Regions from separate parts of the Micromonospora sp. IBHARD003 genome, predicted to be linked through region 2. Evidence: predicted binding sites of a transcription regulator. Region 2 holds the regulator's gene; the other holds the start of a gene.
The links. The regulator HspR, encoded in region 2, represses chaperone genes until heat shock. The targets are predictions, from matches to a motif close to TTGAGTNNNNNNNACTCAA.
Positions count from the first base shown of each region.

Region 1: lon (endopeptidase La) is a predicted target of HspR. The motif match lies at 11,990-12,008, and genes of this name have one in related genera.

Region 1 covers NZ_JBWBBX010000001.1:5,642,537-5,658,144, reverse strand. The annotation lists gene ACTWOL_RS25200 (sensor histidine kinase) at 1-2,459, opposite strand, end outside; gene ACTWOL_RS25195 (hypothetical protein) at 2,868-3,662, shown strand; gene ACTWOL_RS25190 (MarR family winged helix-turn-helix transcriptional regulator) at 3,668-4,159, opposite strand; gene ACTWOL_RS25185 (M4 family metallopeptidase) at 4,466-7,348, opposite strand; gene ACTWOL_RS25180 (hypothetical protein) at 7,502-8,446, shown strand; gene ACTWOL_RS25175 (trypsin-like serine peptidase) at 8,531-9,388, shown strand; gene lon (endopeptidase La) at 9,553-11,967, opposite strand; gene ACTWOL_RS25165 (rhomboid-like protein) at 12,076-12,870, opposite strand; gene ACTWOL_RS25160 (spermidine synthase family protein) at 13,161-13,910, shown strand; gene ACTWOL_RS25155 (response regulator transcription factor) at 13,998-14,741, shown strand; gene ACTWOL_RS25150 (sensor histidine kinase) at 14,738-15,608, shown strand, end outside.
Region 2 covers NZ_JBWBBX010000001.1:4,528,943-4,544,550, forward strand. The annotation lists gene dnaK (molecular chaperone DnaK) at 1-1,163, shown strand, start outside; gene grpE (nucleotide exchange factor GrpE) at 1,163-1,840, shown strand; gene dnaJ (molecular chaperone DnaJ) at 1,898-3,079, shown strand; gene ACTWOL_RS20235 (heat shock protein transcriptional repressor HspR) at 3,084-3,542, shown strand; gene ACTWOL_RS20240 (hypothetical protein) at 3,616-3,873, opposite strand; gene ACTWOL_RS20245 (hypothetical protein) at 3,888-5,006, opposite strand; gene ACTWOL_RS20250 (hypothetical protein) at 5,198-5,422, shown strand; gene ACTWOL_RS20255 (hypothetical protein) at 5,419-5,736, shown strand; gene clpB (ATP-dependent chaperone ClpB) at 6,252-8,843, shown strand; gene ACTWOL_RS20265 (YbjN domain-containing protein) at 9,033-9,572, shown strand; gene ACTWOL_RS20270 (mannosyltransferase family protein) at 9,616-10,680, opposite strand; gene ACTWOL_RS20275 (aminotransferase class I/II-fold pyridoxal phosphate-dependent enzyme) at 11,068-12,309, shown strand; gene ACTWOL_RS20280 (DUF2617 family protein) at 13,787-14,305, shown strand; gene ACTWOL_RS20285 (polyamine aminopropyltransferase) at 14,390-15,608, shown strand, end outside.

The DNA of each region.
Region 1 (15,608 bases), 1.1 Mb from region 2:
GGATCCGGTGCCGGCTCCCCCACCGCGTCCACCGCGTCCACCGCGAAATGCGGCTCGCTCCCGGTGGTGGCCGGTTCCGCAGCCGTCTCCTCCGTGTCGCGCACCGCCTCGCGGAGCGACCGTTCCGCAGCCACGACCATCGGGTCGCGAACTTCGGAACGGCCCGGCAGGGCGTTGGAGTTGGCCTCGGCGACGGAGCCCGGAAGGTTCAGCGCGGGGGCGGCGCCCGGTACGGGGGCAGTCTGGGGGGCCGCGGTGGGCGGCACGGTCGGCAGCATCGTCTGCGGGAGGACGACGACCGCGGTGATCCCGCCCTGCTTCTGCTCGCGCAGCTCGACGCGCACACCATGGCGGCCGGCCAGCAGCGCGGCCACGCGCAGTCCGAGCCCTTCCCCGTCCCCGGCGGTGTCGGCCCGGGGCTCCGGGGCCGCGAGCCGGGCGTTGAGTTCCTCGAGCCGCTCCGGGGCCATGCCGATGCCCTCGTCCTGGACGGAGAGCATCACCTCTCCGCTCTCCAGCAGCCAGCCGGAGAGCTGGACCTGGGCGTCGGGCGGCGAGAAGGACGTGGCGTTCTCGAGCAGTTCGGCCATCAGATGGCTGAGGTCGTCCGCCGCGAACCCGGCGACCTGCGCATGCGGCGGCAGCGATTGGATGGCGACGCGCTCGTACCGCTCGATCTCGCTCACCGCCGCGCGCATGACGTCGACCAGCGGCACCGGTCCCGGGTGGCCCTGCCCGTGCTCCGCACCCGCCAGCACCAGCAGGTTCTCACTGTGGCGGCGCATGACGGTCGCCATGTGGTCGAGCTTGAAGAGGGTGGCGAGACGCTCCGGGTCCTGCTCGCGCTCCTCCAGCTTCTCGATCACGCCGAGTTGCCGCTCGACGAGGCCGAGCGTACGCAGGGAAAGATTGACGAAGGTGTTGCCGACCATGGCACGCAGCCGCTCCAGCTCCTCGGTCACCTCGGCGGTGCGGGCCTGGAGTTCGGAGCGCTGGGCGGTCAGTTCGGCGCGGACCGCGGTCAGGTCGCCGTGGGAGGAGTCCAGCCGTACGGCCCGTGCCGCGAGGTCGGCCAGCTTGCCGTGGAGGGTGTTGAGGGACCGTACGACCTGGGCGAACTCATCGTTGCGGCCGGTGAAGCGGATCGACTCCTCGGTCTCGGCCGCGGGAGAGGAGGCGAGGCGGGCGGCACCGATACGCAGCACGGCGAGGGGGCGGGTGAGCGTGCGGGCGACCGCCGCGCTGATGCCGACGGCGACCAGCAGACAGCCGCCGGCCAGCGCGATCCGCAGCTCCAGGGCGGTGACGTCGTCATCGCGCAGCCGCTCCAGACGCTCGACCTGCGCGGAGGCGAGCGCGGACTGGACACCCCGCATCTGCTCGACCCGCGCCGACAGCGAGGCCTCGACCTTCGCACGGTCGGACTCGAGGTCGCTCTCCGAGAGCTCGGGCTGGTCGGTGAGGCGGGCGAGATACACCTCGGCGGTCTTGACCTCGGGGCCCGTGACGGTGGCGGAGAGCCGTCCCCGTGCGTCGCTGCTCGCGGACTGGTCGAAGTCGGCGAGCGCGGCGAGCTCCCTGATCCTGGCCTGCTGGGCGGCGCTGCTCAGGGCGTTCCGCGCGGCCTTCGCGGCCTTGCCCTCCTTGTCGCCCCCGTCTTCCCCGTCGTCGGCGTTCTGCCCGCCGGCGGGACCGGAGGACGCGCCGTCGTCCTCGGGGACGGGCACGGAGAGCGCGGCGACCAGCAGTCCGCGGCCGGCGGACGCCTGCTCGACGGCGCGGCCCAGGGCCGCGGGCCCGCGGGTGGCCTCGGCGGCACGGGGCGGGGTCTTCTCGGCGAGTTCGCCGGCGAGGGCGTGGAGCCCTTCGATGATGGCGGTGTACGCCTTGTGGGCTTCCAGGGCCGAGCCCTTGCCGGTGACGGCGGCGCGCCGCACGGATGCCACGGTGCCGAGAACACGGCTCAGAGCGGCGTGTTCGGTGGCGACGTCGTCGCGGATCTCGTCGATCTGGCGGTCGACGCGCGCGCCGCGGCTGCCGGAGATCACCCGGCGGCTCTTCCTGTCGCCCTTCTGGTCCGCCCGGCCGGCCGCGATGTAGGCGGTGACCTCGTCCCGCTCGTCGGCCAGCGAGTGGGCGAGGGTGACGGCCTGCTGGTTGACCTCGGCGAGGGTGACGAGCGCCTGGGAATCCGTCAGATCCGCGGAGGCCGTGAGGACGGCCGGGGTGCCGGCCGCGACGACCGTGAGGGAGACTGCGGCGACACCGGCGACGAGCCTGCGGCGCACCCGGACGGGACGGCCGCTGGGGACGAGTCCGGCATCGGCGGAGCCCTCGGGGGCGGCCGCCACCGAAAGGGTCCCCGCGGGGTCGGCGGGAGCCGCCGTGACGTCCGAGGGGGTCCCGGCAGGGCTCACGGGAGCCGTCGCGTCCCGCTCCGACGACGCTGTGCTGGGCATGGCGCCTGTGCCCCGAGGCCGCTTCTTCTGCACCGGTGCTCGCATTCTCGACTCGTCCACCCATGAGACAGAGGTGACGGCCGGTCACTGCACGACGACGCCCCCCACCCCTGATACGGCTTACGACCATTCCAGCGCTTTTGGGAGGGGGATGCGCATCGCCTGGTCCGCCACCCGAACGAGTGAACCTCACTCGGGAGTTGGTCAACAACTCGTCAGCAGGCCCGTCCAGGAGCCTCGCAGAGCGTCGGGTGGACCTTCGGCCCCGGCTTTGGCAGGATGCGCGCCCGCACCTTTCCCAAGTTGATCATTTCAGCCAAAGCCCCTGGTCGGAGTGGTGCTACCGACGGTTGCACCTTCTGGCGGACTTGGTGAAGGTGTCGTGCACCCTCGGGCAGACTGGCGTTCATGCACTGCGCACTCGCCTCCGAGCCCGGCGATCCCGAACGCCCCAACGAGGACTGGGCTTGCGTCGCCGCTCCGGCCCCGGGCCAGGGCGGATGCCTGGTCGTCCTGGACGGGGTGACTCCGCCCCGCGGGGACGACGGCTGTGTGCACGGCGTTCCGTGGTTCACCGCGCGACTCGGCGGCGCCCTGCTCGAACTGTCCGGTTCGCAAGGGGATATCCCCCTGTCCGAGATCCTCTCGGTGTCCATCCGGCGCACCGCCGAAACCCATCGCGACACCTGTGACCTTTCTCACGTACGCACTCCGCAGGCGACGGTCGTCGTCGCCCGCTGGGACGCGCACTGGGTGGAGCATCTCGTGCTGTCCGACTCGACCCTGCTGCTGGAGTCGCCGGAGGGGCGGGTGTCCGCCGTGCGCGACGACCGGCTGGACCGGATCCCGGAGGAGACGCTGCGCTCGCAGAGCGCGACCGACGCCCTGCGCAACCGGGAGGGGGGCTTCTTCACCGCGGCGGCCGACCCCGAGGTGGCGGGCCGTGCCGTGACGGGCCGTACGCCGCGCTCCGCGGTGAGTGCGATGGCGGCGCTGACCGACGGGGCCTCCCGCTGGACGGATCTGTTCGGGCAGGGCGGCTGGCCGGAGCTGATGGAGCTGCTGGGCAAGGAGGGACCGCACGGACTGATCGGGCGGGTACGGGTCCTGGAGCACGCGGACGCGACGCGCGAGGGAGCGCGTCCGGGGGCCCGGCGCGGGAAGACCCACGACGACGCGACCGCGGTGTACGCGCGACCCTGAGCCGCTCAGCCCTCGGCGCGGGCGTTGAGCTGGTGCAGCAGCCGGGCCAGTTCGGCGACCTCGCCGCGGTCCCAGTCGGCCAGTTTCCGTACGTACCGCTGCCGCCGGGCGTTGCGCACGCTGCGGAAGCGGGTGAGGCCCTCGTCCGTGAGCCGTACCAGCGAGGCCCGCCCGTCGGCCGGATCGGGCTCACGGGCCACCAGGCCCAGCTGTTCCAGCGCCCGCAGCTGGCGGCTCATGGTCGCCTTGCCGACGCCGAAGTAGGCCGCGAGGTCGGTGGCGCGCTGCCGGCCGCCTTCCTCCAGACGCACCAGCAGTCCGTAGGCCGCCGGCTCCAGCTCGGGGTGGACCTCACGGGCCATCTCGCCGGAGTTCGCACGGGCGCGGCGCAGAAAGACGGCCAACTCGCGTTCCAGGGCGAGGAATTCCTCGAACTCGTGGTCCACACCGCTGCTGCCCGCGGACTCCCGCTCGCTCCCCGTACCGCTTCCCTGCACGTCAGCACCCCTCACGCGCTTCCCCGACGATCGATTCGTCCTCCGCTGCGGCGGCCATCGCCGCAGCTCACCCAGTATTTCGCAGGCAGGCGCCGACGGCCGAAACGGGACCTCCCGCGCCGTCCCGTCCGCCTGTCCGACCAGCCCGTCCGCCCCGTGCCGGGGCGTCGCTCTCGACCGTCTGCATGTCCACGCCGGTCCGACCCGGCCGGCCCGGCGGTCGAGCCGCCGCGGCGGTCACGGCACGCAGACGGGGGACCCCCGGCGCGGCGAGGCCGCACCGGGGGTCCCGGTCACTGCGGAAGATCAGCCGCACAGACCCGCCGGACGGGTCCGGGTGACCAGGTCGGTCCAGCCGGTCGATCCGTCGAGCCACACGACCTGCTTGCCCGGGAGGGCCGCCGGGGACAGCTGCTCGCCCCGGTTGCAGGAGACCCGTTCCAGACGGCTGCCGTCCGTGGTCATCTGCCACAGCTTGGACAGGGTCTCGTTGCGGTACTGGTTGTCGGGCAGCTGGCTGCTGACCGTGACGGCTTCGTCGGAGACCGTCAGGTCGAAGGCGATCAGCGCCTTCGGCTTGGCCTCGGGGTTGATGTCGAAGACGTTGCCTCCGTCGAGGTCCGCGCGGCGCACGCCCATCTGGCCCTGGTCACCGGGGTTCTCGTCCGTCAGCCAGAAGACATGGGTGCCGTTGATGCCGGTCTGGCCTATGCCCTGGGGCTCGCCCAGCTGCCCGGTCAGCTTCTTGGCCCCGGTCTTCAGGTCCATGACCTCGATGCCGAGCTTGTAGTCCCCGCCTTCCAGGTACAGCTTGGCGTAGGCGAGCTTGCCCTTGGCGATGGACGGCAGCGCGGTGCCCATGAAGAAGCTGCCGTTGTCGACGTAGGTGGGCCGGGTGTCACCGGGGCGCAGATAGGCCACGTGACGGTCCCCGAAGATCCCGAAGGACTCGAAGACGACCGCGCCGTTCTCGACCCTCAGCCCCGAGATGTCGCTGTACGAGGTGTACAGCTTCTTGATCGGGCCGCCCGCGAGCGGCCGGGACAGGATGTCCAGGCTGGTGGTGCCGTACGCGGCCCACACGACGGTCTTGCCGTCCGTCGCCGGGTAGACGTGGAAGCGCCCGTCGTTCGGGCTGATCAGCTTGGGCGCGCCCTTGCCGTCCGCGCGGCCGGCCCAGACCGAGTACGGCTCGGAGCCGTCGTCGTTGGACTGTGAGGCCGCCCACCAGCCGCCGCCCGCCTGGACGCCCGTGCCGCTGATGTTGAGCTTGCCGAGCAGCTTGTCGGAGTCGACGCCGATGGCGTCCTCCCAGCCGGGCACGATGCCGTGGGCGCTGAACGACCGCTTCACGACGTTCAGCTGCTTCGACGCCAGGCCCAGGTCCTTCGCGGCGGCGAGCACCGCGTTGCGGCCCTCGGTGAAGCCGTCGAGCGGGGTCATGTACTCGGACAGCGCCTTGTAGACGATCTTGTCGGCGACTTCGCCGCCGAGGTCCTGGCGGATGTCCCACAGCGCACCGGAGAAGATGGTGGAGTTGAGGTGGACGCCGCCGTTGTCGGTGCCGAAGGTCACGCCGAGGAAGTTCTTGGACGTGGTCGCGCCGTCGTCGAGGTTCCGGAAGGCGCAGTCGCGCGCCGACTTGGTGCGGCACAGGTCCTCGCCGATCAGACCGGCGTCCGGGTCGTCCATGGACTGCCCGGCCGCGGTGACGTCGATCGCGTTGCCCATGTAGTCGGCGATGGCCTCGTTGAGGGCACCCGACTGGCCCGCGTAGACGAGGTTCGCGGTGTTCTCCACGACGCCGTGCGTCATCTCGTGACCGACCACGTCGAGGTCGGCCGCGAGCGGCTTGAACTCCTCGTCGCCGGAGCCGTACACCATCTTCTGGCCGTCCCAGAAGGCGTTGACGTACGAGCCGCCGAACAGCGTGACGCCGACGAGGGAGTTGACGGTGGAGCCGCGTGCGTCCAGGCCGTTACGGCCGTGGTTCTTCTTGTAGTAGTCGTAGACCTGGCCCGCCGCCCAGTGCGCGTCGACGGCGCCGGCGTCGGTCGCGGGCTTGCCGAACTCCGCGGTCGGGGAGCCGAACACCTTGATGCCGGTGGGCCAGGTGCCCGCGACCTCGTTGACGTCGCGGCCGGAGGCGTCCCAGGTGCCGAGGGTGTTCTTGGTGCTGTCGGCCATCCGCGCGTGGTCGGTCATGACGTACTCACCGCGGGCGGCGTCCTGGTAGAGCTCCAGCGGCACCTTGGCGCCGTTCAGCCGGAGACCGCTGCCCGTGGTGCCCGGGTGGACCGCCGGGTCGTCGGCGGCGGCGCTCTTCACCGAGCGGCTCGCCGCCTTGCCCGCCGCGGCGGCCTTCGCCGCGTCGGCGGGCGTGCCCGTGGGGGCCTTCGCCGGGGTCAGCGTCCTGATCCCGCTGTACTGCAGCACCGGATAGCCGGATCCCGCGTCGACGTAGACCTGCTGCAGGACCGGCTCGCCGGTCATGGGGTTCGTCCCCCGCACGGTCACGTGGTAGGCGAGCACGCCCTCGCCGCGCGGAATGACGACGAGTCCCCCGATGGAGCCGCTGAGCGCCTGCGCCTTCTGGGACTTCTCGCCCTCCTTGCGGACGGCGTCGGCCTTGGTCAGCTTTCCGCCGCCGAGCTGCCGGGCGGTGGCGCCGATCGCACGGTTCAGGGCCACGTCCTTGGCGACCGTCGGCTCGGTGTCGGCCTTCAGCCCCGTGAAGTACTTGCCGGAGGTACCGGTGACGACCCGCTTGCCGCCCGAGTGCTCCATGCGTACGACGTACTGGCCGCCGAGCACCGGCACTCCGTGGTGCTTCTGCTGGAGGCGCACCACTTCGTCGGCGCCGTGCTTGAGCGTCCCCAGCGGAACGAGGTCGCGCCGGGGCTCGGTGATGCGGTAGCGGCTCTCCTTCGCGGCGAGATGCCCGATGGCCGCGTCGGCCGGTGCGGCCTTGGCGTCCACGGCTTCCCGCAGACCGTCGACGAGGGCGGGTGTCGCCGTGTCGTCCCCCGGAATGACGTCGGTGTGCGGCGCCTGGGGCGGCGAGGCGGCCACCGCCTGCGCCGGGACCGCGGTGACAAGGAGTCCCGCCGCGGCCAGGAGAGCGGCGAGACCCGCTCCCCTCGGCACTCCGGATCCGGGTCTCCCATGGTTGCTGCTGAACGTGCGCACAGTACGTACCCCTCCCACGTGCTTGGTCAGAGCCGGTTCAGGTGGTCATGGCCATGCAACATGTGGGACGCCAACGCGGCAATGAGCCAACTGCGTTGACAAGTGGACATGCACACTTGTGTGTCTCGTGAAGGCGGAGTGAGAATCCGGGGCATGATCGAGGCGGAATGGCGCACCCTCGGCCTGGGAACGGCCGAGGAGCGCACATACGAGGCCCTGCTCAAGGAACGCGTCACCGAGACCGAGGAGTTGGCGCGGCTGCTGGAACTGTCAGGGGACCAACTGCAGTCTGCTCTCGACCGACTCGTCGAGCACGGTCTCGCACTGCCGCCGCACTCCTGCGGAGCACTGCCCCGTCCGGCGGCACCGGCCTCCGCGATCCGTACGCTCATCCACCGGCGTCAGGCGGAACTGCATCTGAAATCGGCCGAACTGGAGCGATTACGGATGGCCGCCGACCAGCTCGCGGACGGGCTCCTTCCGGGCAGCGGCATCGAGGTGGTCACGGGGCGGCGGGAGATCGGGGACCGGGCCGAGGTGCTGCTCGCCTCGGCGGAGCACGAGGTGGTCATCCTGGACCGGCTGTCCGGCCTGGACATCGAAGGAGTGCTGGACCGCGGGGTGACGGTACGCACGGTCCTCGACCGTGAGGGCCTGTCGGCGCCGGAGCGGATGCGGTCGGTGACCTCGCTGGTGGAGCGGGGCCTCAAGGCCCGGGTCGCCCCCGCCGTGCCGACCGGGCTGATCGCCGTCGACCGGAGGATCACCCTGCTGCCGCCGAGCGAGTCGGCCGGGCCCACGGCGTCGGCGCTGGTGATCGGTGACGCACTGCTCCGCGATGCGCTGGTGCCGCTGTTCGAGACGGTATGGGACCGCGCCACCCCGCTGGGCCGCTCCGGCGGTCCGCTGCCCCCGCCGCAGAAGGAGCTGCTGTCCCTGCTCGCGGCGGGGCTGAAGGACGAGGCGATCGCCCGCAGGCTGGGGGTCCATGTGCACACCGCCCGCAGGCGCATCAGCCGTCTGCTGGAGTCACTGGGCGCGGAGACGCGCTTTCAGGCCGGGGCCCAGGCGACCTTACGGGGCTGGCTGGACAGGTAGCGCGCCTGGCCCGTTGCGGACCGGTGTGGGGCCGGTGTGACGAACAGGATTCGTTTGACAGGTTCGTGAGCAAGGATGAGATGCATGCACGATGACACGGGACGCAGGCTCTGGCGGCGGTCACTGCTGTGGTCCGCCCTCACCACGCTGACGGCGGCCGCCGCGTGTGTGGCGCCGACCCATGCCGCGGTGGTCCCGCCACAGGCGGCGGCCGAGACCCATGCCCGTGCCCGTGCCCAGCCGCCCGAACCCCAGTCCCTGGCCGCGCCGTCCAGCGGGCTGCCGTCGGTCGGCGTGCTGGTGGACGACAAGGAGCACTGGTGCACGGCGAGCGTCGTGGCCAGCCCGCACGGCAACGTCGTGGCCACCGCGGCGCACTGCGTCTTCACGTCGGGGACGTACGCGACCGGGTTCTCGTTCGCGCCGGGCTTCCACGGGGCGGGGAAGGGCACGACTCCCTACGGCACCTGGCCGGTCACCGCGGTCCACGTCGACAGCCGCTGGCTGGAGGACGAGGAGGAGACCGCCGACTACGCCTTTCTGACGCTCGCGCCGGACGCTAAGGGACGCAACGTCCAGGACGTCGTGGGCGCGGCGGGGCCCGACTGGTCGTCACAGCTGGGCCGCCGGGTCACCGTTGTCGGATATCCGAACGCGGAGCACAATCCGGCCAATCGCCCCATCATCTGCACCACGGACAGCCGCCATGAAGAGGACCAGTCGCCCGGGATGGCCCGCATCGACTGCCAGGGCTTCTGGGACGGCACGAGCGGTAGCCCCTGGCTGGCCGACTACGTGGACCGGTCCAGCCCCGGGCGGATGATCGGCGTCCTCAGCGGCGGAGACACGGACACGGAGTCGACCGCTGCCCTCTTCGACGACCATGCCCGCGCCCTCTACGACCGGGCGGCGGGCACACCGGTCAAGCGGCCTGCGCACTGAGGCCGCCGCGGCGCCCCGGCCGAGCACCGAGCACCGAGCACCGAGCACCGAGCACCGAGCACCGAGCACCGAGCACCGAGCACGGCAGAACGGGCCCGGCCCCGGCGGGGGTTCCGCCGGGGCCCGGCCCGATAACCCGGTGGGGCCGGTGCCCCGCCGGCGGATCACGCTGCCGCGGTCACCGGCACCTCCGCCGGGGCGAGGGCGATCTCGAGCACCTGCCGCACGTCCGTCACCGGGTGGACCTCCAGCTTCTCGAGCACCTCGGCGGGCACGTCGTCCAGGTCGGCCTCGTTGCGCTTGGGGATCACCACGGTCGTGGTCCCCGCCCGGTGGGCGGCCAGCAGCTTCTGCTTCAGGCCGCCGATCGGGAGCACCCGTCCGGTCAGCGAGACCTCACCGGTCATCGCCACGTCCGTGCGGACCAGTCGCCCCGACAGCAGCGATGCCAGCGCCGTCGTCATCGTGATTCCGGCGCTCGGGCCGTCCTTGGGGACCGCGCCCGCGGGGAAGTGGATGTGCACACCCCGGTCCTTGAGATCCGCGACGGGCAGCTCCAGCTCGGCGCCGTGCGAGCGCAGGAAGCTGAGCGCGATCTGCGCGGACTCCTTCATGACGTCGCCCAGCTGCCCGGTCAGGGTCAGTCCGGCGGCCCCGGTCTCGGGGTCGGCCAGTGACGCCTCGACGTAGAGGACGTCACCGCCGGCGCCGGTGACCGCGAGACCGGTGGCCACGCCCGGCACCGCGGTGCGGCGCTCGGCCGGGTCCTGCGCGGACTCGGGGACGTGGTGCGGCCGGCCGATCAGCGCGCGCAGATCCTCGTCCGTGACGGTGAACGGCAGCTTCCGGTCGCCGAGTTCGTGCTGGGCGGCGACCTTGCGCAGGAGCCGGGCGATCGAGCGCTCCAGGTTCCGTACGCCCGCCTCACGGGTGTACTCCCCCGCGAGCTTGCGCAGCGCGGACTCGTCGATGCCGACCTCGCCGTCCGCAAGGCCCGCCCGCTCCAGCTGGCGCGGAAGCAGATGGTCCCGGGCGATGACGACCTTCTCGTCCTCGGTGTAGCCGTCGAGCCTGACCAGCTCCATCCGGTCGAGCAGCGCCTCCGGGATGGCCTCCAGCACATTGGCGGTGGCCAGGAAGACGACGTCGCTCAGGTCGAGTTCGACCTCCAGGTAGTGGTCGCGGAAGGTGTGGTTCTGCGCGGGGTCGAGGACCTCGAGCAGGGCCGCCGCCGGGTCGCCCCGGAAGTCGGAGCCGACCTTGTCGATCTCGTCGAGCAGCACCACCGGGTTCATGGACCCGGCTTCCTTGATGGCGCGGACGATACGGCCGGGCAGCGCGCCCACGTACGTACGCCGGTGGCCGCGGATCTCCGCCTCGTCCCGGACGCCGCCGAGGGCGACCCGGACGAACTTCCGCCCCATCGCATGGGCGACCGACTCGCCGAGCGAGGTCTTGCCGACACCGGGCGGGCCGACGAGCGCGAGCACCGCGCCCCCGCGCCGCCCGCCGACCACGCCCAGCCCCCGGTCGGCGCGCCGCTTGCGCACCGCCAGGTATTCGGTGATCCGGTCCTTCACGTCGTCGAGGCCCGCGTGTTCGGCGTCGAGTACGGCCCTGGCGCCCCGGATGTCGTACGCGTCCTCGGTGTGCTCGTTCCACGGCAGTTCGAGGACGGTGTCGAGCCAGGTGCGGATCCAGGAGCCCTCGGGGCTCTGGTCACTCGACCGCTCGAGCTTCTCGACCTCCTTGAGGGCGGCCTCGCGCACCTTCTCTGGCAGGTCGGCGGCCTCGACCCGGGCACGGTAGTCGTCGGACTCGTCGCCTTCGGACTCGCCGTTCAGCTCGCGCAGCTCCTTGCGGACCGCCTCCAGCTGACGGCGCAGCAGGAACTCGCGCTGCTGCTTGTCGACGCCCTCCTGGACGTCCTTGGCGATGGACTCCGCGACGTCCTGCTCGGCGAGGTGCTCGCGCAGCTGGTCGGTGGCGAGCCTGAGCCGGGCCACCGGGTCGCTGGTCTCCAGCAGTTCCACCTTCTGGGCGGTGGTGAGGAAGGGCGAGTACCCGGAGTTGTCGGCGAGGGCGGACACGTCGTCGATCTGCTGCACGCGGTCGACGATCTGCCAGGCGCCGCGCTTCTTCAGCCAGCTGGTGGCGAGCGCCTTGTACTCCTTGACGAGCTCGGAAACCGCCCCGGGAACCGGGGCGGGCACCGTCTCCTCGACGGCGGTTCCCTCGACCCAGAGTGCGGCGCCGGGGCCCGTGGTGCCGGCGCCGATGCGCACCCGGCTGCGTCCGCGGATCAGGGCGCCGGGATCGCCGTCGGAAAGCCGGCCGACCTGTTCGACGGTCCCGAGGACTCCGGTCGCGGCGTACGTGCCGTCGATGCGCGGCACGAGCAGCACTCTCGGCTTGCCGGGCCGGCTGCCGGCCGCTGCCTGGGCAGCCTCCACCGCCGCCCGCACATCGGCGTCGGACAGGTCGAGCGGCACCACCATCCCGGGCAGCACGACCTCGTCGTCGAGCGGCAGCACAGGCAGAGTGAGCGCGGCGTTGTGCGGCGAGGACTCAGCAGCCATGATCTCCCCTTCTGCATTCAAGTTGAGTTGTATGGACTCAATGCAGAAGGTGCTCGGGATGTTCCCCGACGGGTGTTCGCCGTGAGCGATCGGCGCGGCACCGGGTGGTCACCCTGGGGCGACGGCCTGGCGGCGCGTCCAGAGGCGCACGAGGGGCCAGGTGGCGATCCCGGCCAGCAGTGCCAGCGGATGGCCCCAGTTGCTGACCGGATCCTCGTAGCCGAGCAGGTCGTTCAGCAGAACGACCGTCACCCCGCCGAGCACCGCCGCTCGCGTCGCCGGAGTGAACAGCCCCGCCAGCGCTCCCGCGCAGGCCAGCACGCCGAAGCTGATGCCGTAGTCGAGCCGCTGCAGCGACGAGTCGGGCAGTTGCCCGGCCAGCACGGACAGTCCGACCGGGACTTCCGTCGCCAGCGTGGCCACCACATGGCCGCCCAGGAACACCGCGGCGGTACGCACGCCCCCGATGCGCCTCTCCAGCGCGGGGACGACGAACACGAAGCCGATCGCATAGGCCGACACGAGCCCGCCCGCGACCCACAGGGCGCTGGCCCCGAGCACGATCACGGGCGCCGTGACGAGATGCGCGACATCCGTGCTGGACCCCTGGAGCAGCCCGGCGACGGTGGCCGGATCGCCGTACTCGGCGAAGAGGGAGGTGGCGATGAGCACGAGCGCATAGCCGAAGGCGAAAGGCGTGCCGATCGGAGTGGGCAGAAGCCGCGCTCGCCGGCGGATCCTCCCCGCGGACGCGGGCGCGCATCGCGGTCCGTCCACCGCGGGCAGCACGGGCACGGTCGTGTCGTGCCCGCCGGCCGGTGCCACGCGCCTTGGGGGCACGCCGCCCAGCAGTTCACGCGGCAACGCGCGCGGCCGGTCACGTAGCTGGGGCCGCTGCACCACGCATGGCTCCTTACGTTCGTGGGTCGCCGTTGCCGCCGGGCGGCCCTGACCGGGCTCCCGGACTCTGCCCAGCCAACGCGATCACCACCCACCCCGTCCATGATCTGTACCACACAGGGCATTTGGCCGGCCGCGAACCGGGCGCCACCCCAGAGCCGTCGGCGCCCGGGAGGACCATCGCGGTCAGGGCGCGGCCGGTGGCGCGCGGGAATCGGTTTGTCCCGCCGGTCCCGGCGCCGACAGGATGGTCGTGATCCGTGTCGTCCCGCCAGCCGCCGGAGGTCCTCGCCATGCCGTTCCCCGAACCGTCCACGTTCACCGCGCCTGCCGGGCCTGTCCTACCGGACGGACCCGTCACCCTCGACCGGCGCGAAGGGCCCTACGGAGAGGTCGTTCTGCGACGGCGGGACGGCGCCGGACACGGGAACGGGCATGGGAACGGCCCCGTGTACGAGATCATCGCCAACGGCTGCTTCCTCATGGACACCTCCGACGGCCGCTCCGAACGGCTGCTGATCGACGCCGCGCGCGGCGCCCTCGGCCGGCGCCGGGAGCCCCGGCTGCTCATCGGCGGCCTGGGCGCCGGCTTCTCACTCGCCCACGCCGCCGCCGACCCCGGCTGGGCCGGAATCGCCGTGGTCGAGCGGGAGCAGGCGATCATCGACTGGCATCGCGGCGGCCCGCTGTCCGCCATCACCGCGGAGGCGCTGGCCGATCCGCGTACCGAGATCCTCGCCGTGGATCTCGTCGGTCATCTCCATAACGCTTCGGAAACATACGACGCGCTGTGCCTGGACATCGACAACGGCCCCGACTGGACCGTCACCGAGGACAACGCGAGCCTCTACTCACCGGACGGACTGACCGCCTGCGCACGCAGATTGACGCCGGGCGGAGTGCTCGCCGTATGGTCGGCACGGCCGTCCGCCGCTTTCGAGGAGTCGCTGCGGAATGCCGGATTCACCGGGGTTAGAACCGAAGAGATCCGCGTTGCCCGAGGCGTACCTGACGTGGTCCATCTCGCCGTTCGCCCTGCGTAGCCGGGAGGCGATCGATGCCTTTACGCTGCTGACTGACCTGACACACCGATCTACACGCAGCTCGCAGTGCGCGACAGGGGCGGGGCGATGGACCAGACACACACCAGCAACAACGGCGCCGCGGCGTACTCGACGGCCAGCGCCCAGCGCCGGGTGCTGGTGGTCGAGGACGACACCACCATCGTCGAGGCCATCAGCGCGCGGCTGCGCGCCGAGGGCTTCCTGGTGCAGACCGCGACGGACGGCCCGGCCGCCGTCGACGCCGCCGAGGCATGGCAGCCGGACCTGATGGTCCTGGACGTGATGCTGCCGGGCTTCGACGGTCTGGAGGTGTGCCGCCGGGTGCAGGCGCAGCGACCGGTGCCGGTGCTGATGCTGACGGCCCGCGACGACGAGACCGACATGCTGGTGGGCCTCGGGGTCGGTGCCGACGACTACATGACCAAGCCGTTCTCCATGCGTGAGCTGGCGGCCCGGGTGCACGTCCTGCTGCGCCGGGTGGAGCGCGCCGCGCTCGCGGCCGTGACGCCGCGCAGCGGGATCCTGCGCCTCGGCGAGCTGGAGATCGACCACGCGCAGCGCCGGGTGCGGGTCAAGAGCGAGGACGTCCACCTCACGCCGACCGAGTTCGATCTGCTGGTCTGCCTGGCGAACACGCCGCGCGCGGTGCTCTCCCGGGAGCAGTTGCTCGCCGAGGTCTGGGACTGGGCGGACGCCTCCGGCACCCGCACGGTCGACAGCCACATCAAGGCACTGCGCCGCAAGATCGGCGCCGAGCGGATCCGCACGGTCCACGGCGTCGGCTACGCGCTGGAGACCCCGGCACCATGAGCGGGCAGGGCCGACGGCTGAACCGGCTCCGGCCCGAGCTCAGCCGGCTGCGGTCCGAGCTGGGCTCGGTCGAGATCTCGATCAAGACCAAGCTGGGCGCCCTGGTCGTGGTGTCGGTGCTGATCACGTCCGGGCTGGCGCTGGTCGCCTTCAGGACCGGCGCCGAGCTGCGGTACATCACGGTCTTCGCGATGATCACGACCTTGCTGATCACCCAGTTCGTGGCGCACGGTCTGACCGCCCCGCTGGACGAGATGAACACCGTCGCCAAGGCGATATCCCACGGCGACTACACCCGCCGGGTGAGCGGCGCCGACCGGCGTGACGAGCTCGGCGACCTCGCGACGACCATCAATCTGATGGCGGACGACCTCGAGGCCGTGGACAGGCACCGCAAGGAACTGGTCGCGAACGTCTCCCACGAGCTGCGCACTCCCATCGCGGCCCTGCGCGCGGTGCTGGAGAACGTCGTGGACGGGGTGTCGGCCGCCGACCCCGAGACCATGCGCACGGCGCTCAAGCAGACGGAACGGCTCAGCCGGCTGGTCGAGACCCTGCTGGACCTGTCCCGGCTCGACAACGGTGTGGTCACGCTGAGGACACGGCGCTTCGAGGTGTGGCCCTATCTGTCGGGGGTGCTGAAGGAGGCCAATCTGGCCGCCGGGCAGCGCGGGCTCCCTTCCGGGTCGGGCAGCCACACCCGCAAGGACGTCCATCTGCATCTCGACGTGTCGCCGCCGGAGCTGACCGCGCACGCGGACGCCGAGCGGCTGCACCAGGTCGTGGCCAATCTCATCGACAACGCCGTGAAGCACTCCCCGCCGCACGGCCGGGTCACGGTCCGTGCCCGCCGCGGGCCCCAGGCGG
Region 2 (15,608 bases):
GTCTGCGCGAGGCCGCCGAGAAGGCGAAGATCGAGCTCTCGTCCTCGACCGAGACGACGATCAACCTGCCCTACATCACGGCGTCCGCCGAGGGCCCGCTGCACCTGGACGAGAAGCTCACGCGCGCCCAGTTCCAGCAGCTCACGGCCGACCTGCTCGAGCGCTGCAAGACCCCGTTCCACAACGTCATCAAGGACGCGGGCATCGCGCTCTCCGGCATCGACCACGTCGTCCTCGTGGGTGGCTCGACCCGTATGCCCGCCGTCGCCGAGCTCGTGAAGGAGCTGACCGGCGGCAAGGAGGCCAACAAGGGTGTCAACCCGGACGAGGTCGTCGCCATCGGCGCCACGCTCCAGGCCGGTGTCCTCAAGGGTGAGGTCAAGGACGTCCTGCTCCTCGACGTGACCCCGCTGTCCCTCGGTATCGAGACCAAGGGCGGCATCATGACCAAGCTGATCGAGCGCAACACCACGATCCCGACCAAGCGGTCCGAGATCTTCACCACGGCCGAGGACAACCAGCCGTCCGTGCAGATCCAGGTCTACCAGGGCGAGCGCGAGATCGCGGCGTACAACAAGAAGCTCGGCATGTTCGAGCTGACCGGCCTTCCGCCGGCCCCGCGCAGCGTCCCGCAGATCGAGGTCTCGTTCGACATCGACGCCAACGGCATCATGCACGTGACCGCGAAGGACCTGGGCACGGGCAAGGAGCAGAAGATGACCGTCACCGGCGGCTCCTCGCTGCCGAAGGACGAGGTCGACCGGATGCGCCAGGAGGCCGAGCAGTACGCGGAGGAGGACCACCGCCGCCGCGAGGCCGCCGAGGCCCGCAACCAGGCCGAGCAGCTCGTCTACCAGACCGAGAAGTTCCTCAAGGACAACGAGGACAAGGTCCCCGGTGAGATCAAGACCGAGGTCGAGACGGCGGTGACCGAGCTCAAGGAGAAGCTGAAGGGCGAGGACACCGCGGAGATCCGCACCGCCACCGAGAAGGTCGCGGCCGTCTCCCAGAAGCTCGGCCAGGCCATGTACGCCGACGCCCAGGCCGCGCAGGCCTCCGGCGGTGCCGGTGACGCCGGTGCCGGGCAGGCGAAGGCCGACGACGACGTCGTCGACGCCGAGATCGTCGACGACGAGAAGGACCAGAAGGGCGGCGCTGCCTGATGACGGAGGAGACCCCGGGCTTCGAGGAGAAGTCCGACGTCCCCTCCGGCGCCGCTCCCGACGAAGCGGCGCAGGCCGCCTCTCCCTCCGCGGAGGAGGGGGCGGCCCAGGCCGGGGACGCAGCACAGAACGCCGCGCAGGCGGCACAGCCGGCCGGGGCAGCGGGCGGGACGGCTCAGCTGGACCAGGTCCGTACCGCGCTCAACGAGCGCACCCTGGACCTCCAGCGGCTTCAGGCCGAATACCAGAACTACCGCCGCAGGGTGGAGCGGGACCGGATCACGGTCAAGGAGATCGCCGTCGCGCAGCTCCTGACCGAGCTTCTTCCCGTGCTCGACGACATCGGGCGCGCCCGTGACCACGGCGAGCTGGTCGGCGGCTTCAAGTCGGTGGCCGAATCGCTGGAGACGGTCGCCGCCAAGATGGGGCTGCAGCAGTTCGGCAAGGAGGGCGAGCCCTTCGACCCGACGATCCACGAGGCCCTGATGCACTCGTACGCACCGGACGTCACGGAGACGACCTGTGTGGCGATCCTGCAGCCGGGTTACCGGATCGGGGAGCGGACCATCCGTCCCGCACGGGTCGCGGTGGCCGAGCCCCAGCCGGGTGCGGCGCCCGCGGCGCCGAAGGAGGAGCAGTCGGCCGACGAGGAGAGCGGTGGCCCGGACGAGGGCTGACGTGATCGGTCGCGTACCGGGTTACGCACGGGGATTCGTCCGAGAGGAGGGACGTCGATGAGCACGAAGGACTTCGTGGAGAAGGACTACTACAAGGTTCTCGGCGTCCCCAAGGACGCCACCGAGGCGGAGATCAAGAAGGCGTACCGGAAGCTCGCCCGCGAGTTCCACCCGGACGCCAACAAGGGCGACACCAAGGCCGAGGAGCGCTTCAAGGAGATCTCCGAGGCCAATGACGTGCTCGGCGACGCCAAGCGGCGCAAGGAGTACGACGAGGCGCGCGCCCTCTTCGGCAACGGTGGCTTCCGGGCCGGCGGTCCCGGCGCCGGTGGCAACTTCAACTTCGACCTGGGCGACCTCTTCGGAGGCGCCCAGGGCGGAGGGGGCAACGCCGCGGGCGGTTTCGGCGGCGGTCTCGGCGATGTCTTCGGCGGACTCTTCAACCGCGGCGCGGGGACGGGTACGCGGACGCAGCCGCGCCGCGGCCAGGACATCGAGTCCGAGGTGACGCTCAGCTTCACCGAGGCGGTGGACGGGGCCACGGTCCCGCTGCGAATGTCCAGCCAGCAGCCCTGCAAGGCCTGTTCGGGCACCGGCGACAAGAACGGCACTCCGCGGGTGTGCCCGACCTGCGTCGGTACGGGGCAGGTCTCGCGCGGCGGCAGCGGCTCGTTCTCGCTGACCGACCCCTGCGTGGACTGCAAGGGCCGCGGCCTCATCGCCGAGAACCCGTGCGAGATCTGCCACGGCAGCGGTCGTGCCAAGTCCTCGCGCACCATGCAGGTCCGTATCCCGGCGGGCGTCCTGGACGGGCAGCGGATCCGGCTGCGCGGCAAGGGCGCACCGGGCGAGCGCGGTGGACCGGCCGGTGACCTGTACGTCGTCGTCCATGTCGACTCCCACCCGGTCTTCGGCCGCAAGGGCGACAACCTCACCATCACCGTGCCGGTCACCTTCACCGAGGCGGCGCTCGGCGGCGAGGTGAAGGTGCCGACGCTCGGCGGACCCCCGGTCACGCTGAAACTCCCCGCCGGTACGCCGGGCGGCCGTACGATGCGGGCCCGCGGAAAGGGCGCCGTGCGCAAGGACGGCACCCGCGGCGATCTGCTGGTCACCGTGGAGGTCGCGGTGCCGGCGGAGCTCGGTGACGAGGCCCGTGAGGCACTCGAGGCCTACCGGAAGGCGACTGCGGGTGAGGATCCGCGGGCAGAACTGTTCCAGGCTGCGAAGGGAGCGTGACCTCATGGAGAGGGACGGCCGACGCCGTAATCCATACCAGCTGACGGACGAGACACCGGTGTACGTCATCTCGGTGGCGGCCCAGCTCTCCGGACTGCACCCGCAGACCCTTCGGCAGTACGACCGCCTCGGCCTGGTCTCCCCGGACCGCACGGCGGGCCGGGGCCGGCGCTACTCGGCGCGGGACATCGAACTGCTCCGCCAGGTCCAGTCGCTGTCCCAGGACGAGGGCATCAACCTCGCCGGCATCAAGCGCATCATCGAGCTGGAGAACCAGGTCGCGGCCCTCCAGGCCCGGGTCGCCGAGCTGTCGGCGGCGGTCGAGGGCGCGGCGGCGGCGATGCAGCAGCGCGAGGCGCAGGTGCATGCGTCGTACCGGCGCGACCTGGTGCCGTATCAGGACGTACAGCAGGCGAGCGCGCTGGTGGTGTGGCGGCCCAAGCAGCCGAAGCGGGACACCTGACGGCTGACCGAGCGGCATACGGGAGGGGCCGGGGAGAGCCACAGTGCTCTCCCCGGCCCCTTCGTTCGTTCGGTTACCGCGCCGGTGCGGTGACCGCCCAGTCGCCCGCCGGCAGGGATTCGGTGCCGTCCGCCGCCACGGCGGTCACCCAGTAGTACGACGTGGTGCCGCGCTTCGCGCCGGTGTCGAGGTAGTCCTCGGCAGTGCCCGCGAGTTCGGCGATCTTCTCGTACGCGGCGGTGGCGGGGTTGTCGTCGGGTCGCTCTCGGTCGTGGGGAGCGTGGGGGGAGCGCCAGGGGGCTTGGGGGAGCGCCGCGTGATGATCGCACACCGGTGCGAACGTTGTCAGGTGTGCTCGACCTGCCCGATGCGACTTGCTGCCGCCGTCGTCGTCGCTGTCGTCGGCGGTGTGGCGGGTGCGGTGGGTGTTCTGTGTCCGTTCGGTCCGTTCGGTCCGTTCGGGTCGGGGTGCTCGGTCGGCGCGGTCTGCTCCAGGATCCCCGAGCGGGCGATGAGGAAGCCGAGTTGCGCTCGCGAACCACTGCCGAGGGCGGAGGCGAGCTTGGCGATATGGGCACGGCAGGTGCGGACGTTCATGCCGAGGCGGCGGGCGATGGCTTCGTCGACATGGCCCTCGACGAGGAGTTTGGCGATGGAGCGCTGCACACCGCTGATGCCGTCCAGTTCAGGGGCGTACGAGACGACCTGGTCGTCCCAGGGCACCCCGTGGAGCCAGAACTGGTCGAAGACGCCGACGAGATAGTGCACCAGGCCCTCGTGGCGCAGCTCCAGGGCGACCCGGCGGTCGCTGCGTGCCGGGATGAAGGCGACCTTCCGGTCGACGATGATGAGCCGGTCGATGATCTCCTCGAGGGTGCGGACCTCCGCGCCGTACGGGGCGACCCGCTCGACGTAGGCCATCGTGGAAGGGTTGTGGCGCGCGGTGTGCTGATAGAGCGTCCGCATCCGGACACCCCGGTCGATGAGCGTCTCGACACGCCGCAGCCCGTCCTGCAGAGTGGCGGGCCTTCTTCCGCTGCCGGGCTGCACGGTCAGCAACTCGTCGGTGCACTCGGCGATGACACGGTCCAGCGTGGCGTTGATCACGCCCAGACCCTCGAGCACCGTGATGGCGTGCGTGCCGGACGGATCGTGCGGGCTCAGCGTCATGAATGGCTCGAACGCGTCCGTCAGCGACATCGTGAGTCGTCTTCGCTCCTGGATCTCCCGCTCGATGGGGTGTATCAGCTGGTGCAGGGCAATGGACGGTGGAACCGGACGGAGCCATTCGCCGTCGTCAGGGTCCGGGCGCAGCATGGCCAGTTCGATGAGGCAAGGCGCCTCTGTCACCTCGGATCGGGCTATGCGGCCATTGCGCAGAGCGGACGCATAGAGGTATTTCCCCGCCTCGCACAGCTCGTCGTGACTGTGCTTGTCTCCCGAATCGCCCCTTTTCGCATGCATATGCACCCCCCTCAGGGTCCTGAATTACAGGAACATGATGCCTGCACACGCTGGTGGAAGCGTTCGGAGTGAGCCATCGTCTTAGGCGCGGGGGAGGAGGTTGTGATCAAAAGAGGTGGAGATCGGCGATGACCAGGATGGTTCGTGCACTTTGCGCTATAGCCGTTGCGGCCGCTCTCGGTGGCCTCGCGGTGAGCGGTGAGCCCACGTGGGAGTCCGCCCCCGCGTCGGTGACCGCGGCACCGGGTGAGCCCACCTGGGAGGCGGCACCCGCTTCGGTGCTCGCGATGCCGGGTGAACCCACCTGGGAGATGGCTCCGAAGGGTGAGCCCACATGGGAGTCGGCGCCCGAGTCGGTGACCGCGGACCCGGGTGAACCCACCTGGGAGAGCGCACCGGCGGACGTCCAGGCATGAGTGTTCCTCCGGATGACCGCGTCTTCCGACGTGAGATGGCGACCGCGTACCGATCCGGGTGGCACTTCATCGACCTCGTCACGGCCATTCCCGGCCGTGGGGACTCGGTGATGGTCACGCTCTTCGGTGAGCCGATCGTGGTCGCCCGCGGCGACGACGAGGATGTCCGTGCCTACCGCTGCCTGCGGAGGCCCCGTGGGGCCCCGCAACCCGTTCGCTGTGCCATCCGGTACGGCATGATCTTCGTCAATCTCGATCAGCGCGATCACCAGCTGGTCGAATCGCAGACCACCGCCACCCCCCGCAGTGCCTGAGCGGTTCCCCCGTCGTTCAAGATCGCTCAGGCGCTACCCCCACACAGCGGCGCCATCGTGGACCTGAAACACGATGGCGCCGCTGTGCTTTTCCCTTGAGCGCCTGCGGGCGCGCCCGAGGTGCGGTGGCGGGTGAGCCTCCGTAAGGCTCCCCGGCAGGTCCTGCGACCCTTCCCGGGCTGTCCTGCGGCCCGCCCCCGGCAGTCCTGCGCTCCTCCCCGGCCTCCCCGGCCTTCCCGGCCTTTCCTGGCCGGCACCGCCCCTCCCCCTCCTGGCCCTTCCTGGCCCTCTGGTCCCTCCGGCTCCGTTCCGGCCCTTCCTTCATGCGCACGGCGTCTGGTGCGCCTCCTGTCCGAGCCTCCGGCCCCTGTTCCGACCCCTGTCGCGCCGGGCCGAAGATCTTTCCCGGCTGCCTTGAGCGGAATCGACTCAACTTTGTGTACGTTAGATGAGTCATGGGCTTGGGATGCCGGAAACACCGGAGCCGAGACCGGATCCGAGGAGGAGAACCGCACGTGGACGCCGAGCTGACCAACAGGAGCCGGGATGCGCTCAACGCCGCTTCCAGCCGCGCCGTGTCCGAGGGCCACGCCGATCTGACCGCCGCGCACCTCCTGCTCGCCCTGCTCGCGGGCCAGGACAACGAGAACATCACCGACCTGCTGGCCGCCGTCGACGCCGACCAGGCGGCCGTACGGGCCGGAGCGGAGCGCGTGCTCGCCGATCTGCCGAGCGTGACCGGGTCCACCGTCGCGCCCCCGCAGCCCAACCGCGATCTGCTCGCGGTGATCGCCGACGCCGACCACCGCGCGAAGGAGCTCGGCGACGACTACCTGTCCACCGAGCACCTGCTCATCGGCATCGCGGACAAGGGCGGCCGCAGCGCCGATGTGCTGAAGGAGCAGGGGGCCACGGCGAAGAAGCTGCTGGCCGCGTTCCAGGAGACGCGGGGATCACGGCGTGTGACGACCGCCGACCCCGAGGGTCAGTACAAGGCGCTGGAGAAGTTCGGCACCGACTTCACGGCGGCGGCGCGGGAAGGCAAGCTCGACCCCGTCATCGGCCGTGACCACGAGATCCGCAGGGTCGTGCAGGTGCTCTCGCGCCGTACCAAGAACAATCCGGTGCTGATCGGCGAGCCCGGCGTCGGCAAGACCGCCGTCGTCGAGGGGCTGGCGCAGCGGATCGTGAAGGGCGACGTGCCCGAGTCGCTGCGGAACAAGCGGCTGGTGGCCCTCGACCTGGGCGCGATGGTTGCGGGTGCGAAGTATCGCGGCGAGTTCGAGGAGCGGCTGAAGACCGTACTCTCCGAGATCAAGGAGAGCGACGGCCAGATCATCACGTTCATCGACGAGCTGCACACGGTCGTGGGCGCGGGCGCCGGCGGTGACTCCGCGATGGACGCGGGCAACATGCTCAAGCCGATGCTCGCGCGCGGCGAGCTGCGCATGGTCGGCGCGACGACGCTCGACGAGTACCGCGAGCGGATCGAGAAGGACCCGGCCCTTGAGCGCCGCTTCCAGCAGGTGCTGGTCGCCGAGCCGACGGTCGAGGACACCATCGCGATCCTGCGCGGGCTCAAGGGGCGTTACGAGGCGCACCACAAGGTGCAGATCGCGGACAGCGCCCTGGTCGCCGCCGCGACCCTCTCCGACCGGTACATCACCTCGCGCTTCCTGCCGGACAAGGCCATCGACCTGGTCGACGAGTCCGCCTCCCGGCTGCGGATGGAGATCGACTCCTCGCCGGTCGAGATCGACGAGCTGCAGCGCTCCGTCGACCGGCTGCGGATGGAGGAGCTCGCTCTGAAGAACGAGACCGACGAGGCGAGCAAGCAGCGGCTGGAGAAGCTGCGCCGCGACCTCGCCGACCGCGAGGAGGAGCTGCGCGGCCTCACCGCACGCTGGGAGAAGGAGAAGGAGTCCCTCAACCGCGTCGGCGAGCTGAAGGAGAAGCTCGACGAGCTGCGCGGGCAGGCGGAGCGCGCCCAGCGCGACGGCGACTTCGACACCGCGTCGAAGCTGCTCTACGGGGAGATCCCGGCGCTCGAGCGGGAGCTGGCGGCGGCCACCGAGGCGGAGGCCCAGGTGGAGGCCGCGAAGGACACCATGGTCAAGGAGGAGGTCGGTCCCGACGACATCGCCGACGTGGTCGCCGCCTGGACCGGTATCCCGGCGGGCCGGCTGCTCGAGGGCGAGACCCAGAAGCTGCTGCGTATGGAGGACGAGCTGGGCAGGCGCCTGATCGGCCAGACCGAGGCCGTACGGGCGGTGTCGGACGCGGTGCGCCGCTCCCGGGCGGGCATCTCCGACCCCGACCGCCCCACCGGGTCCTTCCTGTTCCTCGGCCCGACGGGCGTCGGCAAGACCGAGCTGGCGAAGGCCCTGGCGGACTTCCTCTTCGACGACGAGCGGGCCATGGTCCGGATCGACATGTCCGAGTACAGCGAGAAGCACTCCGTCGCGCGGCTGGTCGGTGCGCCTCCCGGCTACGTCGGCTACGAGGAGGGCGGCCAGCTGACCGAGGCGGTGCGCCGGCGGCCGTACAGCGTGGTCCTGCTCGACGAGGTGGAGAAGGCGCACCCCGAGGTCTTCGACATCCTGCTGCAGGTCCTCGACGACGGCCGGCTCACCGACGGCCAGGGCCGCACGGTCGACTTCCGCAACACCATCCTGATCCTGACCTCCAATCTGGGCAGCCAGTTCCTGATGGAGCCGCTGACCACCGAGGAGGAGAAGAAGCAGCAGGTCCTGGAGGTCGTCCGGGCCTCCTTCAAGCCGGAGTTCCTCAACCGTCTGGACGATCTGGTGGTCTTCTCGGCGCTGTCGAAGGACGAGCTGGCCCGTATCGCCGAGCTCCAGATCGACCGCCTGGCCCGGCGTCTCGCCGAGCGCAGGCTGACGCTGGACGTCACCCCGGCCGCGCTGGAGTGGCTCGCGGACGAGGGCAACGACCCCGCGTACGGGGCCCGGCCGCTGCGCCGGCTGGTCCAGACGGCGATCGGCGACCGCCTCGCCAAGGAGATCCTCTCGGGAGAGATCACGGACGGCGACACCGTGCGCGTCGACCGCTTCGAGGACGGTCTGATCGTGGGGCCCGTGCGGTGACGGGCATGACGGCGATCGTGGGGCCCGTACGGTGACGGGCATAACGGGCCGCGGCCGCAGCGGTCGAGTGCCGCGCGGGCCCCGGGAACGGCCCGATCAGGACACGTATGGATCAAGCCCCTGTGGGGGTTGCCAGCCCCCGCCCGGGATGGGGGAGGATGGCCGCATCCGTACGAAGGGAATTACCCCGTGAGCATCGACCCGTCCTCGATTCCGAATTTCGGGGGCCAGCCCCAGCCTCAGGCCGGACCGCCGCCGGGCCCCGTGGTGCCCGACCAGGATCTGGTCAAGCAGCTTCTCGACCAGATGGAACTGAAGTACGTCGTCGACGACGAGGGTGACCTCGCGGCGCCGTGGGAGGAGTTCCGCACCTACTTCATGTTCCGCGGCGAGGAGGAGCAGCAGGTCTTCTCGGTGCGCACGTTCTACGACCGGCCGCACGACATCGGGGACCGGGCGCAGATCCTCGACTTGATCGACGACTGGAACCGCCGCACCCTGTGGCCGAAGGTGTACACGCACTCCCACGAGGAGGAGGGCGAAGAGGCGTCGCTCCGTCTCATCGGTGAGGCGCAGATGCTGATCGGCACCGGCGTCAGCCTGGAGCACTTCGTGTCGTCGACGGTCAGCTGGGTACGGGCCTCGATCGAGTTCGACAAGTGGCTCGCCGAGCAGCTCGGCCTCGAGCCCGCGGCCGGCGAAGAGGACGAGAAGCCGGCCGAGGACTGAGGCCGAGTCACGTGGGCACGCCGGTGACGGCTGCCCCGTCGCTTCACAGCGCCATGGGGGCCAGCGTCAGCAGATAGGCCCCGTAGCCGAAGGACGTCACGGCAAGGGCGGCGATCACCGTGATCGCCGCCCTTGGCCGTGCCCGTGTCAGGGCCATGGCCAGCGGCAGCAGCAAAGGGAACCCGGGCAGCAGGAACCGCGGCTTGGATTCGAAGAACCCCGATCCGCCGACCGTGATCAGCACCAGCACCCCGGTGTAGACGACGAGCGGCAGCGCGGGGCGCTCCAGCAGGAGCAGCACCAGGAGCAGTACGCCCGCGCAGGTGATGACGAGCGCTATCGGGAAGCCGAGGAACGCCGGGGTGGTCACCATCGACCGCACCACCCGCAGGGAGCCGGCTCCCAGATCGAACCGTGAGGTCCACCCGCTCTGCACGGCGAAGTAGCCGCCGAGCGGATCGCCCGTGCGCACCCCGACCCAGAGCAGATAGCCGAACCAGCCGGCCGGTGCCAGTGCGGCCGCGGTCCACAGCCGCCACCGGTCGCCGCCCGCTTCCGCCCCCCTTCTGTGGACGAAGAGCTCGTACGCCGCCACCGCGCACACCGCCGCCGCCACCGCGATGCCGTTGGGCCGGGTGAGTCCTGCCAGGGCCGCCAGCGAGCCCGCCCACAGCCTCCGGCCGGTCACCAGGGCGTACAGGGACCAGGCTGCCAGCGCGGTCAGCAGGGGTTCGGTGTAGGCCATGGACAGCACGATCGAGTGCGGCAGCAGCCCCCACAGCAGGACGACCACGATGGCGGACCGCCGGTCGTGGAGCCGCTCGACGAGGGCGTAGATACCCCAGGCGGCCGCGGCGGCGGCGGCCCAGGACAGCATCAGGCCCGCCGTGCCCCCGGTCACCGGCAGAACGGTGGTCACGCCCCGCACCAGACCGGGATAGAGCGGGAAGAACGCCAGGTCGGACTGGACCACGCCGTCCGGCCAGTGCAGGGTCCGCCCATAGCCGTGGGCGGCGATGCGGGTGTACCAGTCGGAGTCCCACGAGGTGGCGAGCAGTGCCCTCGGGGACTTGCCGATGTGCCACGCCCAGGCGGCCATCAGTCCCATGCCGATCAGCCGGGCCGCCGCGAACAGCCCGAGCGCGGGGGCGGCCCGCTGCAGGGCCGCGCGCCAGCGGGGAGCGGGCCGGGCGCCGACTGACGCCTTGTCGATCGTCTCGGCGGACAGGGGACACCTCCGTGCGCGCGTGATCGGTCGGTCACCCCGACCTTCAGCGGCGTGCGCGGACGGCGCGAGCGCTGCGCGGCCATCCGGGTGGCTGCCGGTGACGGCACTCTTTTTGACGATGTGTCCGGTGGCGGCGGGCCGCGGCCCCCCTGCCGGTGGCTTGGCCGGTTCTGCACAAGCGTCCGCCCACAGCGCCCCGGCATACGCCTAGGGTGGGGTGCCCGGACCTCTGCCGGATGTCGGACGCACACAGGAAAGTGGGACCGCATGGAGACGAGGGGTACACAGCTGCAGGAGCCGGCGGGCCCGGCGCACTGGAGTCCTGCCGCGCGTGTGCAGGGCATGGGGACCTCGGTCTTCACCGAGATGACGGAGCTGGCGAGGCGCACCGGCGCGGTGAACCTGGGGCAGGGCGTCCCGGAGCTCGAGAGCCCGGCCGGCCTGCTCAAGGACGTGGCCGACGCGGTGCTGTCGGGCCGCAACCAGTATCCGCCCGCCGCAGGTTTCCCGGCGCTGCGCGAGGCCGTCGCCGCCCATCAGCGCCGGCGGTACGGCCTCGACTACAGCGCCGACGGCGAGGTCCTGGTGACCACGGGCGCGACGGAGGCACTGGCCGCCGCCCTGCTGGCGCTGTGCGACCCGGGCGACGAGATCATCGCCTTCGACCCCTGCTACGACGCCTATGCGGCCGACGCGCGGCTCGCCGGTGCCCGGCTCGTCGGCGTACCGCTGGCCCTGGACGGGGACGGTTTCGCCCTCGACGCGGACGCCCTGCGCGCCGCCGTGACGGACCGGACGCGGGTGCTGCTGCTGAACAGCCCGCACAATCCGACGGGCAAGGTGTTCACGGACGACGAGCTGGCCGCGATCGCCGAGGTCTGCCGTGAGCGTTCGCTGACCGTCGTCACGGACGAGGTGTACGAGCACCTGGTCTATGCCGACGGCGTCCGGCATCTGCCGATCGCGACGCTGCCCGGGATGCGCGAGCGGACCCTGATCGTCTCCTCGGCGGGAAAGACCTTCAACGTGACCGGGTGGAAGGTGGGCTGGATCTGCGGTCCGGCACCGCTCGTCGCCGCCGTGAACTGCGCCAAGCAGTTCCTGACGTACGCGTCGGGCACCCCCTACCAGGAAGCCATCGCGAAGGCACTCGGCTCGGTGGAGACATGGGCGGCGGGGCTGAGGGAGACCCTCCGCAGACACCGCGATCTGCTCGCCGACGGGCTGACCCGCGCCGGGCTCCGCCCGCTGCGGGCGGAAGCCGGTTACTTCGTGCAGGCGGACGTACGGCCGTGGGGCCATACGGACGGTGTGCGCTTCTGCCGTGAACTCCCCGGGCGTGCCGGCGTGGTGGCCATTCCCACCTCGGCCTTCCTGCTGAGCGCGGACGCCCCGGCCTGGCTGGTGCGCTTCTCGGTCTGCAAGAGCGAGGCGTCGATCCGCGAGGCCGTCGAGCGGTTGGCCGGGGCCGCGGAGGCAGGGCCCGTAGCTGCTGCCGTCCGGCGGTAGGCAGGTCCAGGGCGTTCGTTCCAGCTCCAGGGGCCCGGGTCCTCCCGGGCCCCTTTCCCTGTCGCCGCTCCCGGTCCCCGTCGAGATGCGCACTCCCGGGGGTCCCGACCAGGCGCCGGGCGAGGATGCCGGCCTTGCGCTTCGCAGCATCCGCTGGGAGGAGCCGACCCCGGGGGTCCGCGCAGTACGCGGCTCCCGGCGGCAGTCTCCCGGCCACCTTGCAGGGCACGCTGATGGAGCAGGCCCAGTCCACAGCAGCCTCCCTGACCTTCTTGTCTCGTCACACCCTTACGCCCGGGCGGACGTAGTTGGGCCTTGGGAGAAGTTCAAGCTCAAGCAACGGAGCGACGGCGAGACGGCGGTCCTCTGGAGCGATGCGAACGGGAAGTACGTGTGGGTGGACTACGCCAACGGCTACACCCTGAAAGCTTCTCGCGGACTCGTCGGTACCGACAAGCATGCAGTCTTCGCCATCAGCAATCAGTAAGGGGTAAGTGAGCAGCCAGGGCTGAAGGGCGTGAGGCCGGGAAAGCAATCCCGGCCTCACGTTTCGTTTCCAAGGTCGTGAAGGTTGCGGCGCAGCCGCCGGGGCCTTCAAGGGCGGGTGTACGCCCACCTGATGCCCGGCAGCCGCGAGCCCACCGACGGCCCAGTGAGGTGCGGACGGTCCCTGAACTGCCCTTCTGTGCAGCTCAGGGGCCATTTCGCTGCGCGGACCCTCAGAACTTGCTCAAGTCTGCTTTGGGCCGCGCATACCGGGGGCATCCCCCTCTCACGCACAGCGCAGTGCGGCTGAACGAAAGGCCAGTGCACCAAGAGAGTGCAGATCGTGAACGGGGAGGGTGAGGACGATGGCAGTGTTCGTCATCATCGGCGTGGTCATTCTGCTGGTTGTCGTAGCGCGCGGGGCTTCGTCCTCGGGGTCCCACCGCGGGAGGAAGCGCGGGTCGGGCGGTAGCTCGGGCTCCTGGTGGGCCGGGGGCGGTGGCGGGGGTTCGTCCTGTGGCGGGAGTTCGTCATGCGGCTCGTCGTCGTCGTGCGGCGGAGGCGGAGGCGGCTGCGGCGGGGGAGGGAGCTGACACGGGGCATGACCCCCGGGGTTGGGCCCTGTCCGTTACAGGGCCTCACCCGAGGAGGTCGGGCAGCGCGTCATCCGGTGACGACGCCCGGGTACGGGACGAACTCGGCCCGGGCGTCGTCACGTTGACGCACCGGGCACATATCCGGCGTCTCGCATCCGCCCGGGATGGATTTCTGTTGAACAGTTGAACCGTGAGGCACTCGGGGGGATGGAAACCGCCCCGGGTTGGGTAAAAGGCCTGTGACCGGCGCGCACTTCATGGTTCCCTCGCTGTTGAGAACATCCAGCCCTCGGACCCTCATGTGGAGCCGAGCCTGCGGTCCCCTTCCCCTGTGCTTCCCCCCGGGGCGCCCCGGACCGCCGTCAACCCGTTACACGTGTTTGCGGAGCCGACCCATGCTCACGACCCTGAAAACGTCCTACACCGATACCCGCGCGGCCGATCTGGCCTGGGCGCTGGGTCGGGAGCCGCTGCCCGCACTCGCCGAGCTCGATCTCGAACTGGCGGGCACGAAACTGCAGTTGAGGTTACTGGGCGCGTCTCATCAGGTGCTTCTCGAGGAAGAGCAGGGCGTCTGCTCGGAGACCGTGGCCTGTATCCCGGGCAGCAGCACCCCGCTGCCGCTGGGCGTGGCCGAGCGGATCGGCGCGTGGGAGTACGAGTTCGCGGCCCATGTCGAGACCTTGTCGAAGGGCTCGTTCGCAGGGCGCGCACAGGAGTTGCTCGCGCTGGTCGCGGACCATCCGAACGGGCTCGCGGGTACGTTCCCCGGCTCGCCGCACGCGTTCACGGCGATGGTGGCGCAGTGCTTCGAGGGCCAGGTGCGCTGGCGGACCTGGCACGCGTACCCGCAGGAGGGCCAACTGGTGGTGACCCGCACACGGGTGGGCGCACGTGTGCCCGCGACGCTCTGACTTCACACACCAGCGTGGCATTTTGCGGCAATTGCACCCGTGTGGGTGACGTGATGCGACAGTCATGTGACGTAGCGTTACGGCATGATCGACCCGCCAGCGCCCGCCCCCTCCGAGTGCGGGGCGCGACCGCTCCAGGACGGGGCACGGCTTCCCGCCCGTTCGGGCACGGGCCGGTTCCCCGTCCTCCTCGTGGTCTTCGTCTGCGCCGCCTGCGGGCTGGTATACGAGCTCGAACTCGTCGCGCTCGCCTCGTATGTGAGCGGTGATCCGGTCACCCAGGCGTCGGTGGTCCTCTCCGTCATGGTCTTCGCGATGGGCCTCGGCTCACTGCTCGCCAAGCGGATGCGCTGTCACGCGGCCGTCGGCTTCGGTCTGGTGGAGGCGGCGCTCGCGCTCATCGGGGGCAGCTCGGCGCTGGTGCTGTACGCGGCGTTCGCCTGGCTCGGCGAGGCGCGGCCGGCGGTGGTCGCGTTCTCGCTGGCGATCGGGGTGCTGATCGGAGCGGAGATCCCGCTGCTGATGTCACTGATCCAGCGGGCGTCCCGGCGGTCCGGCCGCGAGCAGGATGCCGCGGGCACCGTCGCGGATCTGTTCGCCGCCGACTACGTGGGCGCGCTGGTGGGCGGGCTCGCCTTTCCGTTTCTGCTGCTGCCCTGGCTCGGGCAGCTCACGGGTGCGCTGCTGACCGGCGCGGTGAACGTCGTGGCGGGCGGGGCGCTGGTGCTGTGGCTGTTCCGGCGGGATCTCACGGCGCGGGCACGGTGGTGGCTGCTCGTGGCCAATGTGACGGTGCTGGTGGTGCTCGCCGTGGCGACGGCTCTGGCAGGGGACTTCGAGGCGGCCGCCCGCCGCGCGTTCTACGGGGAGCCGGTGCGGGTGGCCGTGCGCACGGACGTCCAGGAGGTCGTGCTGACGGGGGCGAGGCAAGGGCCGCTGGAGCTCTTCCTGGACGGGCGTCTGCGGGTGAGCGGCCGGGACGCGGGGCTGTACCGGAGGGCGCTGGTGCAGGGGGCGATGCGCGGACCGCAGGCGCGGGTGCTGGTCCTCGGGGGCGGTGACGGGCTCGCGGCCCGCGAGGTGCTGCGCCGCCCGGGCGTGCGCTCGGTGACGCTCGTCGAGCGGGACCCCGGAATGGTCCGGCTGGCCCGTACGGACCCGGCGCTGACGGCGCTGAACGGACATGTGTACCGGGATCCGCGGCTGCGGGTGGTGTGCGCGGACGCCTTCGACTGGCTCCGGACGGCGCGGGGTGAGTACGACGTGGTGGTCTCGGACCTCCCCGACCCGGTGACGACGCCCG